DNA from 3 places in the Serratia sp. Res13-Sevr-LER1-36-b genome. Region 3 is predicted to be linked to each of the others. Evidence: predicted binding sites of a transcription regulator. Region 3 holds the regulator's gene; each other region holds the start of a gene.

Region 1 (4,257 bases), on a different contig from region 3:
AACCGTCTTTCGGATCCAGTGAGCTCAGTTGGGTGTACAGCTGATCCAGAGCTTGTTGGCCTTCTGGCTTCAGGGTCGCTTTGTTGAACGCGAACAGAACGTCAGAAGTCAGAGTGAACTTCTTGGTCTCAACAACTGGAGCTGGGGCCGGAGCTGGAGCTACTACTGGAGCAGCAACTTCCTGGCCAAAGCGGTAGGAAACACCTACGCTCAGCATGCCGTTGTCTGGACGTGCGCCAACGGTACCTGCATCACCGATGTTGTTAACCCACTGGTAGTCCAGGCGGGTAGCCCAGTCACGGTTCAGTGCGTATTCAACACCCACTGCTGCCAATGGAGAAACGCCAGTGTCATGGTTGCCACCGTTAGAGCCAGCACCATCACTGTCTGCACGCCATACCATGCCGCCCAGACGAGTGTAGATGTCCAGATCGTTCATGATTGGGTAGCTCAGTTTAGCTGCCAGTTGAACGCCTTGAGCTTTGAAAGAACCGGTGTTAGCGCCGGTATATTTCATACGACCTAACCAGTCGTAGCCCATTTCGAAGCCCAGGTATTGGTTTGCCTGATAGCCAACGAACGCACCAGCACCAATCTGGTCTTTACGTGCGTCGTTATCAACGGTGTAACCGTTACCGTAGAAACCGGTGTCATGGAACTGGGACCAACCCAGTTTAGCACCAGTGTACCAAGTGTCGTCTTTTGGTGCGGCTTGCGCTACTGTAGCGAAACCTGCCAGTGCCACTGCTAATGCGATAGCTGTCTTTTTCATTTTGCGCCTCGTTATCATCCAAATAGGCAATGAGCTTTAAAGCTGCTTTAAGCCCTTGGTTTAAATTCCTTCGCCAAGGTTTGAGCCCTCGTTTGTTACTCTGCCAGTTTTTCTGGCGTTATAGAGCAACCTTGGCGATGTAAAGTCTACAACGTGGCGCGAAAGTTACAAGTGTGATGTGATAAAGCTCTAAAAAAAAACATGGAATTAGACATATCCTCTAACATATCGGGGTGCTAAACGAGACTTTTTTTCACATGGAAGGTGGCGCCGAACCGCAGCCAACCTCGCTTTTCGCCTGATCTGCCTGCGATTGCCAGACCAAACGATAAAAGTGATGGGAAAAGTCCTAAATTTACTTAATGATACAAAGAAGAGTGAATTTTTAAGGTTGAACAGTGTCTGTCGGCAGCAACGATGTCACGTTGAGGTCGCATAATGAACCCATAGGCATTGCCCAATTCTGCCGCTCTACTTAACCTTAGACGATCCTCTTGTGTCAATTCTGGTAACCAGCCAAGCACCACACTGTAATTTCCTGTCAGTAAAGCCTTCTCCATGGCGTCTACGGTAGCCAGTGGATTGATCTGATTAAGCTGTACGACCTTATCAACCGGCAGGCTGGCCTGTTGCAGCCAGGTTTTGCTCAGTTTCTGCTGTGGGGTCAACCACAGTAACCAACGTGATTGCCTGCCTAACTGTTGCAACAAAGGCACCAGCAACTGGGCTACGGCGGGTTGCCGCTCATTGTAAACAAGCTCACTGATTAGGCCATTTTCGTTGCCCTCTTGCGCAGGGATCACCGCTTGCTCCGCCGGCATTGAGGATTGGCTAAAATGAGGTTGATAAAGTGATTGAGTACGCATGTCGTCTCCCGCCCGTAGTGTTACTGTATGTATATACAGTATAGCCATCGAAACAGAAGATCAACCCAAATTTTCGTAACGCTTCGCATAATTGAGATTATTTATTGTACGTCTTGAATTTATGATTGGCACGAATAGGGATAATGCGTATTTTTTTTAATTAGTTGTTCCAGTTACGTTTATTCCAACCAAAACATGCCTAATGGCTGTGGCTTCATATAAGGAGAGTTAAATGAATGGAGGATCGTTAAGGAGGATCGAGCAGGCAAAGTCCTGCTTTGCCGCCCTGGGAAATATTGCCATACGCTCGCAGTTTGGCGGCTATGGCCTGCTGGCGGACGGCACAATGTTTGCGGTCATTACCGAAGGTGAGCTGTATTTACGTGCCACAGAAAGCCTGGAAACCGCATTTCGTGAACGTGGCATGGTGAATATGACCTATTTAAAGCGGGGGGTCCCCATGGTCATGCGCTATTACTGGGTAAATGAAGAGTTGTGGCAGCAGCGTCGCGAACTGTGTGCGCTTGCCTGGCAGGCTCTCTGTGAGACGCGTAAAGAGATTAAGGTGAAAAAACGCTGCAATGGCAGGTTGAAAGATTTACCGAATATTGATGCCTCATTAGAGCGCCAGCTGTGGCGAGCAGGTATCTGCAATATTTATGATTTTCGCCTGTTGGGGGCTAGAGATAGCTATCTGAAGTTGCTGCAACAGCAAAAAAATCTGGGCATGAAAGTGTTGATGTCACTGGCGGGTGCCATGGCGGGCTACCACCATGCCGCCTTGCCTAATCTACAAAGGGAGGCGTTGACCGAATGGTTCGAAAACAACGCGCTCTTTCCCTCCTTTGAGGCGCGGTCAGAAGACCGCGCCTGCGGTCCACATCTTTGAACTATCAACCGGCTTGAGTAATTTGTGTATTAAGTGCCGTCAGCTCTGGTAGCAATTCGAGCACCAGGCCAATTTGCTGCAACACCAGCTGTTCTTTGCTTTCCGGCTCCGGAACCAGTGCAGTAATACGCTCGGAGAGGGCTTCCAGTGCCTGCGTGATACGCTGACGATCATGAGCGTCGTGGTGTAATGCACCATCAACATAGCAAACCGCATCGTTGAGCAAGTCCAGCACGGCGGCACTTTCCAGGCGCTCACGGTGGGCACCCAGGGCGGAAATATAGCTCAGCAAGGTATGGTTAAGGCACAGCAGGCGGAATGCCGCTTCCTGAATGGTTTTATCGGCTTTAGGGTCGGCAGACATGTTAGAGATCACCGACGCCAATTCGGCATCGCTATTATGGGCATCGCGGCGGGCAATACGATAAGGCAGGCTGTTATCCTTGCCCTGATGGTATTGCACCAGAATGGCATCCAGATAGCGGCAGTCGGCATTCAGTGTCTTACGCACCATGGCCGGTAACTGACGGAACTTCCAGTCTGGCCAGATAAAACTCACCGCTGCCCAGGCGATGGCACAACCTAGCAGGGTATCGTAGACGCGCGGGGCAGCTACTTCGAACCCTTCGCCCAGCAGGTTAAAGCATAGCAAGACCAACAGAGTGATAAACATCGTGGCGTGGGCATATTGCACGGTTCGGAAGGCGAAGAACAACACCCCCGAAATCACAATCAGGATCAACTGCCCTTCCAGCGAGGGCACAAAATACAGGATCGGCAGCCCGACCAAAATGCCAGCCAGAGTGCCGATGATCCTTAACGCCAGGCGCCTGCGGGTGGCGTTGTAGTTGGGCTGGCAGACAAACAGGCTGGTCAGCAGGATCCAATAACCGTGCTGCATCCCGGTCAGTTGAATAAACGCATAGCCCACGCACAACACCACGGACATACGGATGGCGTGGCGGAATAGGGCGGATTGTGGTGTCAGGTGGCGGCTGATACGCAGGCGAATATCGCTCCAACCGGTGAGCCGGTCGTCTGACAGGTTGTTTTCCTCGGTCTGGCCACTTGCCAAGGACTGCTCAGACTCGATATTGGCCAACTGGGCGTCAATTGCCCGTAAATTCTTCAGCAGATGGGATAGCGCTCTGGTCAGTTCGCGATTTTCTGGGGTAATGGTAATCCGGGTCAGCGCCTCTTCCAGGCGTGAAAAGGCGGGCTCAAAACGCGGGCTATGCAGATATTTCTGCCGTAGCAGTATCGACTGCGCCAGTTGCTGGCAGGCACGGGCCTGCTTGGCCAGCAGCCGCTGGAAGCGGAACAGAATATCGCTGTGGCGGAACTGTTGGCTTAGTGCCTGATACTGTACGTGGGAAGAACTGGCGCGTTCATGGATATCCTGAGCGACAAAATAGTAGTGCAGCGTTCTGCGGGTGCCGCGCTGGCCACGGTCGCCTTTCAAGCGGGTCAGCAGTGAAGCCTTGGTCAGGTTAAGCGTGGTGACCAGCGTGCTGTTGGCCATCGCCACGTCCACCCACGGCAGATCGGCGTCCGATTCGGCATCTGGATCGAACAGGTTGGCTTTGGCATCCAGGTAGTTGGCCAACTGTTCATAGCAGCGGGCCAGGTTTTCCTGCAGGGGCTTGATAGGAAATAGCAGATGGCCGATCAGCGTCAGCAAGTTGTACCAAATGGCACCGATGATCAACAGAACCGGTTGCTGGTACCAG
Region 2 (4,257 bases), on a different contig from region 3:
CAGCCACCACCGCTTTGCAGGCGCTAACCGCAGACAGCCAGAACCGCTTTGTGGCACTGCTCAACGGTACCCCTAACGGCGTGATCCGCATGAGTGACGAAGTGAAAGGCGTGGTAGAAACTTCGCTGAACGTCGGCGTGGTGACCACCAGCGAGCATGAAGCCGAGATCATTTGCCTGATCCGCTCCCTGCTCGACAGCGGTAAAGACTATGTGGTGGATATGCTGACCGCAGTAGGCCAACTGGCCAACGCCAAAGTAGCACCGAAAGGCGGCTATCCAGGCTGGCAGCCAGATGCCAAATCTCCTGTGATGCAGTTGGTGCGTGAAACCTACCAAAAGCTGTTCAACAAGACGCCAAACATCATGGTGATCCACGCCGGGTTGGAGTGTGGCTTGTTCAAGAAACCTTACCCACAGATGGATATGGTGTCGATTGGGCCGACCATCACCGGGCCTCACTCGCCGGATGAGCAGGTGCATATCGCCAGCGTTGGCCAATACTGGACGCTGCTGACCGCTCTGCTGAAAGCGATCCCTGAGCGCGGATAAGTTATTGGGCCCGGTTAAAAGCTGGGCCCATTTTTCCTTATGACAGTTGTTCTTCTCGCTTCAGATTGCCGTTGATTTCATTCATCTGCGACTGTATCAGCGCCGCACTGACAGGTGGTAACAGGAAAGCAAACAGGATAATCAGCCAGGTTTTATACCTTGCGGTTTGCCCATGGCTTTCAATGATGGCGCGTAGATTGTCGTTAAGTGTGGAAAATATCACCGGCGTGACAAAGGCAGTAACAAAAGCTGACCATCCAGCCCCTCTGGGCGTTAGCAGAGCCGCGGATTGGGTGTAATTTCTGATCTCCCCGTGGATTTTTACCAACCAGTAAATATTGTAAAACGGCACCAAGAACAGCAGGAAAGTCACGGCAGGATCGCGGTATTTGACCGGCTGTGGTATTGCTTGCCGCACAGGCGGTTCGCAATTAAATAAACTGGCCTTAATCGGCAGCAGGAACAGAGTCCCGATAATGACGGGGACCAATAGCAGGGTAAAGAAGTACTCAGGGCTGGAAAATAACCGCTCCATATCAAAAAGCCATCCGGCTATCGCCATCATGGATGAGCCAAACACCATTTTTAACGTCACCATCAGGCCAAATGACAGCACAAATGCCTCTACGCTGCCAACTGCCCCCGCGATAAAGGCCGGAACGATCAGCATGATAGCGCCTAGCCCCATCCCTATCAGGACCTCTCCCGTTATCATCAAAAAGTGATTGCTGGTATGAAAGCAGAACAAAAACAGGCCAAATAAATACAACCCGCTAAAGAGATACAGTAAATAATAGCTTTTCATCCGGCTGGCCATCCAGGCCAACAAGGCTCCAAACAGCATGCCAACCTGTTGTAATCCAACTGCGACCCCAATCATCGAGATCGGTAAATCTGCAGTTTGCCGGATATAGAGTGCCGAATAGGCATTAAAGAGATATTGGCTAGTCACAATCGCGGTGAAATAAACTACCAGGCCCCAAAATCGATAGCTGCTTTGTAAATCGGCCCATGTCCATCTTTTGGCCGGTTTTTGCTGAATCACGTCCATTTTTAACTCTTCCCGTTGAATGTCTTAATCCCAAAGAACTGCCAACGATTGTACCTACGGCTGTGCACTAAACACACCCGATTTTAATATCACCACGTCAGTACCAACTGCCGTTCCAACTGAGGATCTAGCAGCGTTACGTGTAGGCCAACCAGGCGCACACCACGCCCTTCCCTCCGCTCCTGCCATGCCTGACGGGCAACGTTGAGCAAATCCTCAATATTGAGCACTGGCCAAACGTGCTCCTGGGTGGTTTGCTGGAAATCCTGGAACTTCAATTTTACCCCTTGGCGAGCGATATGCAGATCCGGTTTGACCTTGCGCAGCCGCATTTCCAGCTCTGGGTAGAGCTTTTCAACGATCAACGCCTCACAATCTTCCCACTCATGAATATCGGCTACCAACGTTCGCTCGACCCCTACCGACTTGCGTAAACGATCGGGAGACACCTCACGCTCATCGATACCCTGACAGCGTTCCCACAGCACCCGGCCAAATTTGCCGAAGCGCTTTAACAAATCGGCCAGATTATAGTTCTGCACATCGGCGCAGGTGATTAACCCAACCTCTTCCAACCGTTTGGCGGTGACCTTGCCCACGCCGGGGATTTTACTCAGCGGCAGCTGCTGCAAGAAAGCGGGCACCTGGGCCGGTGTGATGACGTATTGGCCGTTTGGCTTGTTCAACTCGGAGGCTATCTTGGCGAGGAATTTGATCGGGGCAATGCCCGCCGAGGCGGTCAGGTTCAATTCAGCGGCAATTTCCTGGCGGATCTGTTGGGCGATCAGGGTGGCGGAGCCGTTGCATTGGGTGCTGTTGGTCACGTCCAGATAGGCTTCATCCAGGGAGAGCGGTTCTATCAGCGGGGTATAGCGGGCAAAGATTTCACGGATATGCAGTGAGGCTTCTTTATAGGCCGCCATGCGGCCCGGTAACAGCGTCAAGTGCGGGCAGAGCTTGAGCGCCGTGGCGGTCGGCATGGCGCTATGCACGCCATAACGGCGCGCCGGGTAGTTGGCGGTGCTGATCACGCCACGCCGATCGGCGCTGGCACCGATAGCCAGCGGGATGTCGCGCAGGCTGGGGTTGTCGCGCATTTCTACCGCTGCGAAGAAGCAGTCCATATCGACATGAATGATTTTACGCATCGCGCCTCCAATAACACTGTATAAGTATACAGCCAATTATTAAAAGCTCAATATGGAGAGTGTAGACTAGTGGCGCCCCTCACCCTAACCCTCTCCCACAGGGAGAGGGGACCGAACGTGCCACAAATTAGCTCCAGCACCTGACCGCAACTCCGGACTAGCCCCCTCCCCCCAAACAAGTGTTCATGAGGTACTCGGTATGTACATTGGGAGAGGGTTGGGGTGAGGGGCTGTGCAGCGCCCCTACATGGAAAACCTGTGTGGCTAGAGGATCCGGTGTTTTTCCAGCATTTCGCGGCGCAGCGCTTCCTTGGCGATGCGCTTTTTGCGCGCGTCGCAAGGCTCCGGGCAATCGCAGACCTTCTCCATCCCCAGCGCGGTAATGCCACCACAGCTGCCCTGCAAGGTTTTGCGCTTGAACACATAGCCCAGCGACATCCCCCCCACCACCAGCAGAAACAGCACAAAGGATGCAGCAAACATCGTCAACATAGCGTCTACCCTTTCTTCAGATAGGGTTTGAACGCGTCGGAATAACGTTCTTCAAACCCCTTGGCGGTTTTCACGATCATAAACACCGGGATCCCCAGCAGGTTGGCCAGCGCCATACCCCGCTCCGGCCCCATCACGTTTAACCCGGTAGAAAGCCCGTCCGCCGTCATACACAGCGGGCTGATCACCGTGATCGACACTAAATTGTGGCGGATCGGTTTACCGGTGAGCGGGTCGATAGTATGAGAATAGCGCACTCCGTCCTGCTCGAAGTAGTTTCGGTAATCCCCGGAGGTGGCCATCGCCATCTCACCCGGCTCGATCACCAGTTGCGCCTGCTGCTCCCCCCCGGCGGTTGGCCGTTCGATGGCAATGCGCCAGGGTTTCTTCTCGCCGTTATGGCCACGGGTGCGGACTTCCCCGCCAATATCAACCATGTAGTTTGCGACGTGCTGTGATTGCAGATACTGAGCAATCGCATCAACGCCGTAGCCTTTCGCAATGGAAGAGAGGTCGACATACAGTTCAGGAATGCGTTTCACCAGCGCATTGCCTTCTACCGCCAGCTTGTCGATCCCCGTCCAGTTGCGGCGCTGTTCCAACTCGGTGGCACTCGGCACTTTTTCCGACCGCCCTTCCGGGCCAAAACCCCACAGGTTCACCAGCGGCCCGACGGTCACGTCCAGCGCGCCGTCGGTCACACGGTTGATGCGCAGCGCTTCCAGCACGACTTCCGTGGTGGCAGCAGAAACCGGGAAAGGCTTGTCCACTTCCCGGCTGGCGTTAAAACGGCTCAGCTCGGAATCGGGTTGGTAGGTCGACATCTGATCGTTGACCTGCACCAGCCGTTTGTCGATCTCCGCTTGCAGCGTTGCCAGCGAAGGTGTTCCGTCCCCAGGGAGATAGCTGATCGAATACGACGTCCCCATGGTTTTACCCTTGAGGTTTTCCTGTTTCGGCTCACAACCGGTCAGTAACACTGCGGTGGCCAGCGCCACCACCATCATCCAAGCCT
Region 3 (4,257 bases):
TCATCGCGCTACCAACGATACTTGCTGTGTTCTTCCCAGGCTTTGACTTCTTTTTCGGCTGCCTCTTTCTGGTAGCCATAGCGTTCCTGGATTTTACCGACCAGCTGTTCGCGTTTCCCTTCGATCACGGTGATATCGTCATCGGTCAGCTTGCCCCATTTTTCCTTCACTTTACCTTTAAACTGCTTCCAGTTACCGTCGGCTTGATCTTTGTTCATAATCTCTCCGTTACTCTTGGTTGTCAGTTTTAGATAAATCTGGCTGGACTTAACTGAGTCAAATTTAAGGTTATCTAATGCGTCCGTTGCCAATTAAGCGCGGGCTTAATTCGCCAGCCACGTGATTAACTATAGTCACCCATCACGAAAAGCGCTCGAAAAGCAGCATGAAATAGGGTTAGGAAAAGTCTTAATAGCAAAAAACGCCATTAAAACAGTAAGCAAGCGAAGCATAACAGCCCCCGACACATGTAACTAAATGTGAATACCCATCCAGAATCATCAACTAGTCTGGCCTATGTATCGCTAGTTAGGGGATGAAAACCAGGTGCCTTGCACGCTATGACGGTGCCAAACCCAGCCCAAAGCAGCCCCGCGCAGTGCCAGGAATACCGCCAGAGCCAGCCATAAACCGTGGTTGCCTAATACCGGCAGGGTGAACAACGTCAGCCCGTAGCCCACTGCGGCTACCGCCATGCTGTTACGCATTTCTGCTCCACGGGTGGCGCCGATAAACATGCCATCCAGCAGGTAGCACCAAACCCCCACCAGGGGCAGCACTACTTGCCAAGGCAGATAATGATTTGCCAGCGCACGCAATTCCGGCAGCGAGGTTAAGCCCGCCACGATCTGCTGCCCGGCAAACAGATAAATAACGGCAAAACCACAGGCAACCAGGCAAGCCTGCCGACAGGCTGCACGCCATACGTTATGCAGTTGCCGCCCGTCCCGCGCACCATAGGCGTGGCCGGAATGGGCTTCCACCGCGTAGGCAAAACCATCCAGCGCGTAGGCGGTAAAGGTCAGTAAATTCATCAGCACCGCATTCACCGCCACCACTTCTCCGCCCATGCGGGCTCCCAGAATGGTTAACGAGGCGAAACACAGTTGCAGTAATAACGAGCGCAGCATAATGTCGCGGTTAAGTGCCAGCAGGCGGCGCAGATCCCCACGCCAGGCGGTACGCAGCATCGCCAGCGAAATCCCCCGCATGCGTAGTACCCGCCATGCTAACCACAAACCTAGCAGCAGCGTGGAGTACTCCGCAATCACCGTGGCAGCCGCGGCCCCCTGCACGTTCCAACCCAACCCCATCACCAGCCAGATATCCAGCACGATGTTCAGCAGGTTACCGACGATCAGCAAGATCACCGGCGCCCGCACGTACTGAACTCCCAGCAACCAGCCGAGCAGCACCATATTGGCCAACGCCGCCGGAGCGCTCAGCCAGCGGATCTCCAAAAATAGCCTGGCCTGTACCAATACTTCCCGATCGCCCCCCACAATGTTCAGCGCCAAGGTGATCAATGGGGCTCGCAACAGCACAATCGCCAGCCCGGCCACCAGCGCCAACAATAACGGCTGCATAAAGGCGCGAGCCAGCCGGTAGGGATCTTGCGCCCCCAGCGCCTGCGCAGTCAGCCCGGTGGTGCTCATACGCAGGAACAGCAACAACATAAACAGGAAGCTGGTGGCCATTGACCCCACCGCGACCCCGCCAAGGTAGCTAGGGCTATCGAGATGGCCGATAACGGCGGTATCCACCAGGCCAAGCAAGGGCACGGTAATATTGGAGAAGATCATCGGCAACGCCAGACGCCACAGAGCTTTGTCGGTGTTGCTGGTGAAGGCAGAAAGCAGGCGCATGGCGATATGTTCCCGTAAAAGCATGGATTTTAGCGTAGCTTAGAAATGACATCGCCCCAGAGATGGGGCGAAGTTTGCCGTTTTAAAGGGCTGTAATACGAGGTAAAGCGGTTAGATCCAGTCACCGTTGCGGATCACACCCACCGCCAGGCCTTCGATGGTGAAGTTCTGCTGGCGCAGATCGACCACGATCGGTTGGAATTCACTGTTTTCTGGCAGCAGTTCGACGACGTTACCGTGTTTCTTCAGGCGCTTGACCGTGACCTCGTCTTCAATACGGGCGACGACAACCTGGCCGTTGCGTACGTCTTGAGTCTTATGCACTGCCAGCAGATCGCCATCCAGGATGCCGATATCTCGCATCGACATGCCGCTAACGCGCAGCAGGAAATCGGCATTAGGCTTGAACAGTGAAGGATCCACCTTATAGTGCCCTTCAATGTGCTGCTGAGCCAACAGAGGTTCACCGGCAGCCACACGGCCCACCAGAGGTAACCCCTCTTCATCTTCCATCAGCAAGCGGATACCGCGTGATGCACCGGAGATGATCTCGATAACGCCTTTGCGAGCCAGCGCCTTCAAGTGCTCTTCTGCAGCATTTGGTGAGCGGAACCCCAGGCGCATTGCGATCTCGGCACGCGTCGGTGGCATGCCCGTTTGCGAAATATGATCGCGAATCAGGTCGTAGACCTCTTGCTGTCTGGTAGTTAGTGCTTTCATTCCGCCCCCTGTTTGTTTATACAGTCTTGCTGTGAGTATATACAGCTAAGTCTGGATTGGGAACCGAAGAATAAATAAAAATCAGCAGGTAGCGAGCGGGATCGCAACGATGCCTGCCGGTTTTCACGCCAAATGCTGCCAAAGTACCGAAACCCAAACGAACAGCGCCAGAATGATTGCCAGCGATACCGCCGCCGAGCCCATATCTTTGGCCCGCCCGGAAAGCTCGTGATATTCCGTACCCACGCGATCGACAACGGCCTCAATCGCGCTGTTGAGGATTTCGACAATCATCACCAGCAGCACCGAGCCGATCAACAAGATGCGCGCTATCGCCCCCACGTCCAGCCAAACCGCCACAATGATAGCGACTACCGTCGCCACCAGTTCCTGGCGGAATGCGGCTTCGTTCTGCCAGGCAGCGGTTAAACCTTTATAGGAATAGCCCGCAGCTTTAATGATACGCGTCAGGCCAGTTGCTTGATTTGCCATAGTTAAGAACGCCTTTCTCCAAGATGGATCATGTACCCGTCGTGTTGCAGCTGCAACGTTCCAGACAGATTTGCCAGTCCAATCACATTTTTATCGCAGCGCAGTATACAGCAAGGTTGGAATACCTTAATCACCTAGCTATGTCATACCAATGCCGCGAGCGCATGAATGCGCTAGAGCGGCCAATTTGATATCCATCAGGTATAATTCAACTATGTACTTCCATTGCCGTGAACGGCCGTGGATTTCCCAACGCCACAGATCTGCTACCCGGTTTCTGGTATGCTTGCGGCGAATTGCTAACAAGAGGCTTCACGTTGTCATGTCAGGTTGGCGTAAAATCTATTATAAGATATTGAACTTACCACTAAAAATGTTGGTAAGAAGTAAGGTTATCCCTTCAGATCCGGTCACGGAGTTAGGGTTGGATCCCTCACGACCGATTTTGTATGTTTTACCTTATAATTCCAAGGCGGATTTACTCACCTTGCGCACCCAGTGTCTGGCGCAAGATCTGCCCGATCCCCTTAACCCGTTGGAAATCGATGGCACCGTGCTGCCAAGCTACGTGTTTATCCACGATGGCCCACGCGTATTCCGCTATTACACCCCCAAAGAAGAATCGGTAAAACTGTTCCACGATTATCTGGATCTGCACCGCAGCAACCCGGATCTCGATATTCAGATGTTGCCGGTTTCGGTGATGTTTGGCCGCTCCCCAGGGCGCGAAGGCCACGGCACGCCGCACCTGCGCCTGCTGAACGGCGTACAGAAGTTCTTCGCCGTACTGTGGCTGGGGCGCGACAGCTTTGTCCGTTTCTCCAACACCGTGTCCCTACGCCGGATGGCGACCGAGCACGGCACCGATAAGACCATCGCGCAAAAACTGGCCCGTGTCGCCCGCATGCACTTCGCTCGTCAGCGCCTTGCCGCCGTTGGGCCAAGCCTGCCTGCCCGTCAGGATCTGTTCAAAAAGCTGCTGTCCTCCAAGGCGATTGAAAAAGCGATCGAAGACGAAGCGCGCAGCAAAAAGATCTCCCACGAAAAGGCCCAGCAGAACGCAATTGCGCTGATGGAAGAGATTGCCGCCGATTTCTCCTATGAAACGGTGCGCCTGTCCGACCGCGTATTGAGCTGGACCTGGAACCGGCTGTATCAGGGTATCAACGTCACCAACGCC

The links. The regulator LexA, encoded in region 3, represses DNA repair genes until DNA is damaged. The targets are predictions, from matches to a motif close to TNCTGTATGTACATACAGNA.
Region 1: a site for LexA is predicted at 1,660-1,679, ahead of sulA (SOS-induced cell division inhibitor SulA). Genes of this name have one in related genera too.
Region 2: a site for LexA is predicted at 2,765-2,784, ahead of dinB (DNA polymerase IV). Genes of this name have one in related genera too.

Annotation. Positions count from the first base shown of each region.
Region 1 is NZ_JADACK010000005.1:287,476-291,732, forward strand. Features, by position in the region: gene ompA (porin OmpA) at 1-772, opposite strand, end outside; gene sulA (SOS-induced cell division inhibitor SulA) at 1,132-1,638, opposite strand; gene IMQ33_RS02390 (TfoX/Sxy family DNA transformation protein) at 1,871-2,527, shown strand; gene yccS (YccS family putative transporter) at 2,532-4,257, opposite strand, start outside.
Region 2 is NZ_JADACK010000027.1:17,520-21,776, forward strand. Features, by position in the region: gene pepD (beta-Ala-His dipeptidase) at 1-551, shown strand, start outside; gene IMQ33_RS19420 (hypothetical protein) at 589-1,602, opposite strand; gene dinB (DNA polymerase IV) at 1,692-2,750, opposite strand; gene nqrM ((Na+)-NQR maturation NqrM) at 3,015-3,242, opposite strand; gene IMQ33_RS19435 (FAD:protein FMN transferase) at 3,248-4,257, opposite strand, start outside.
Region 3 is NZ_JADACK010000019.1:157,398-161,654, forward strand. Features, by position in the region: gene IMQ33_RS14040 (CsbD family protein) at 9-218, opposite strand; gene dinF (MATE family efflux transporter DinF) at 525-1,865, opposite strand; gene lexA (transcriptional repressor LexA) at 1,977-2,585, opposite strand; gene IMQ33_RS14055 (diacylglycerol kinase) at 2,709-3,077, opposite strand; gene plsB (glycerol-3-phosphate 1-O-acyltransferase PlsB) at 3,400-4,257, shown strand, end outside.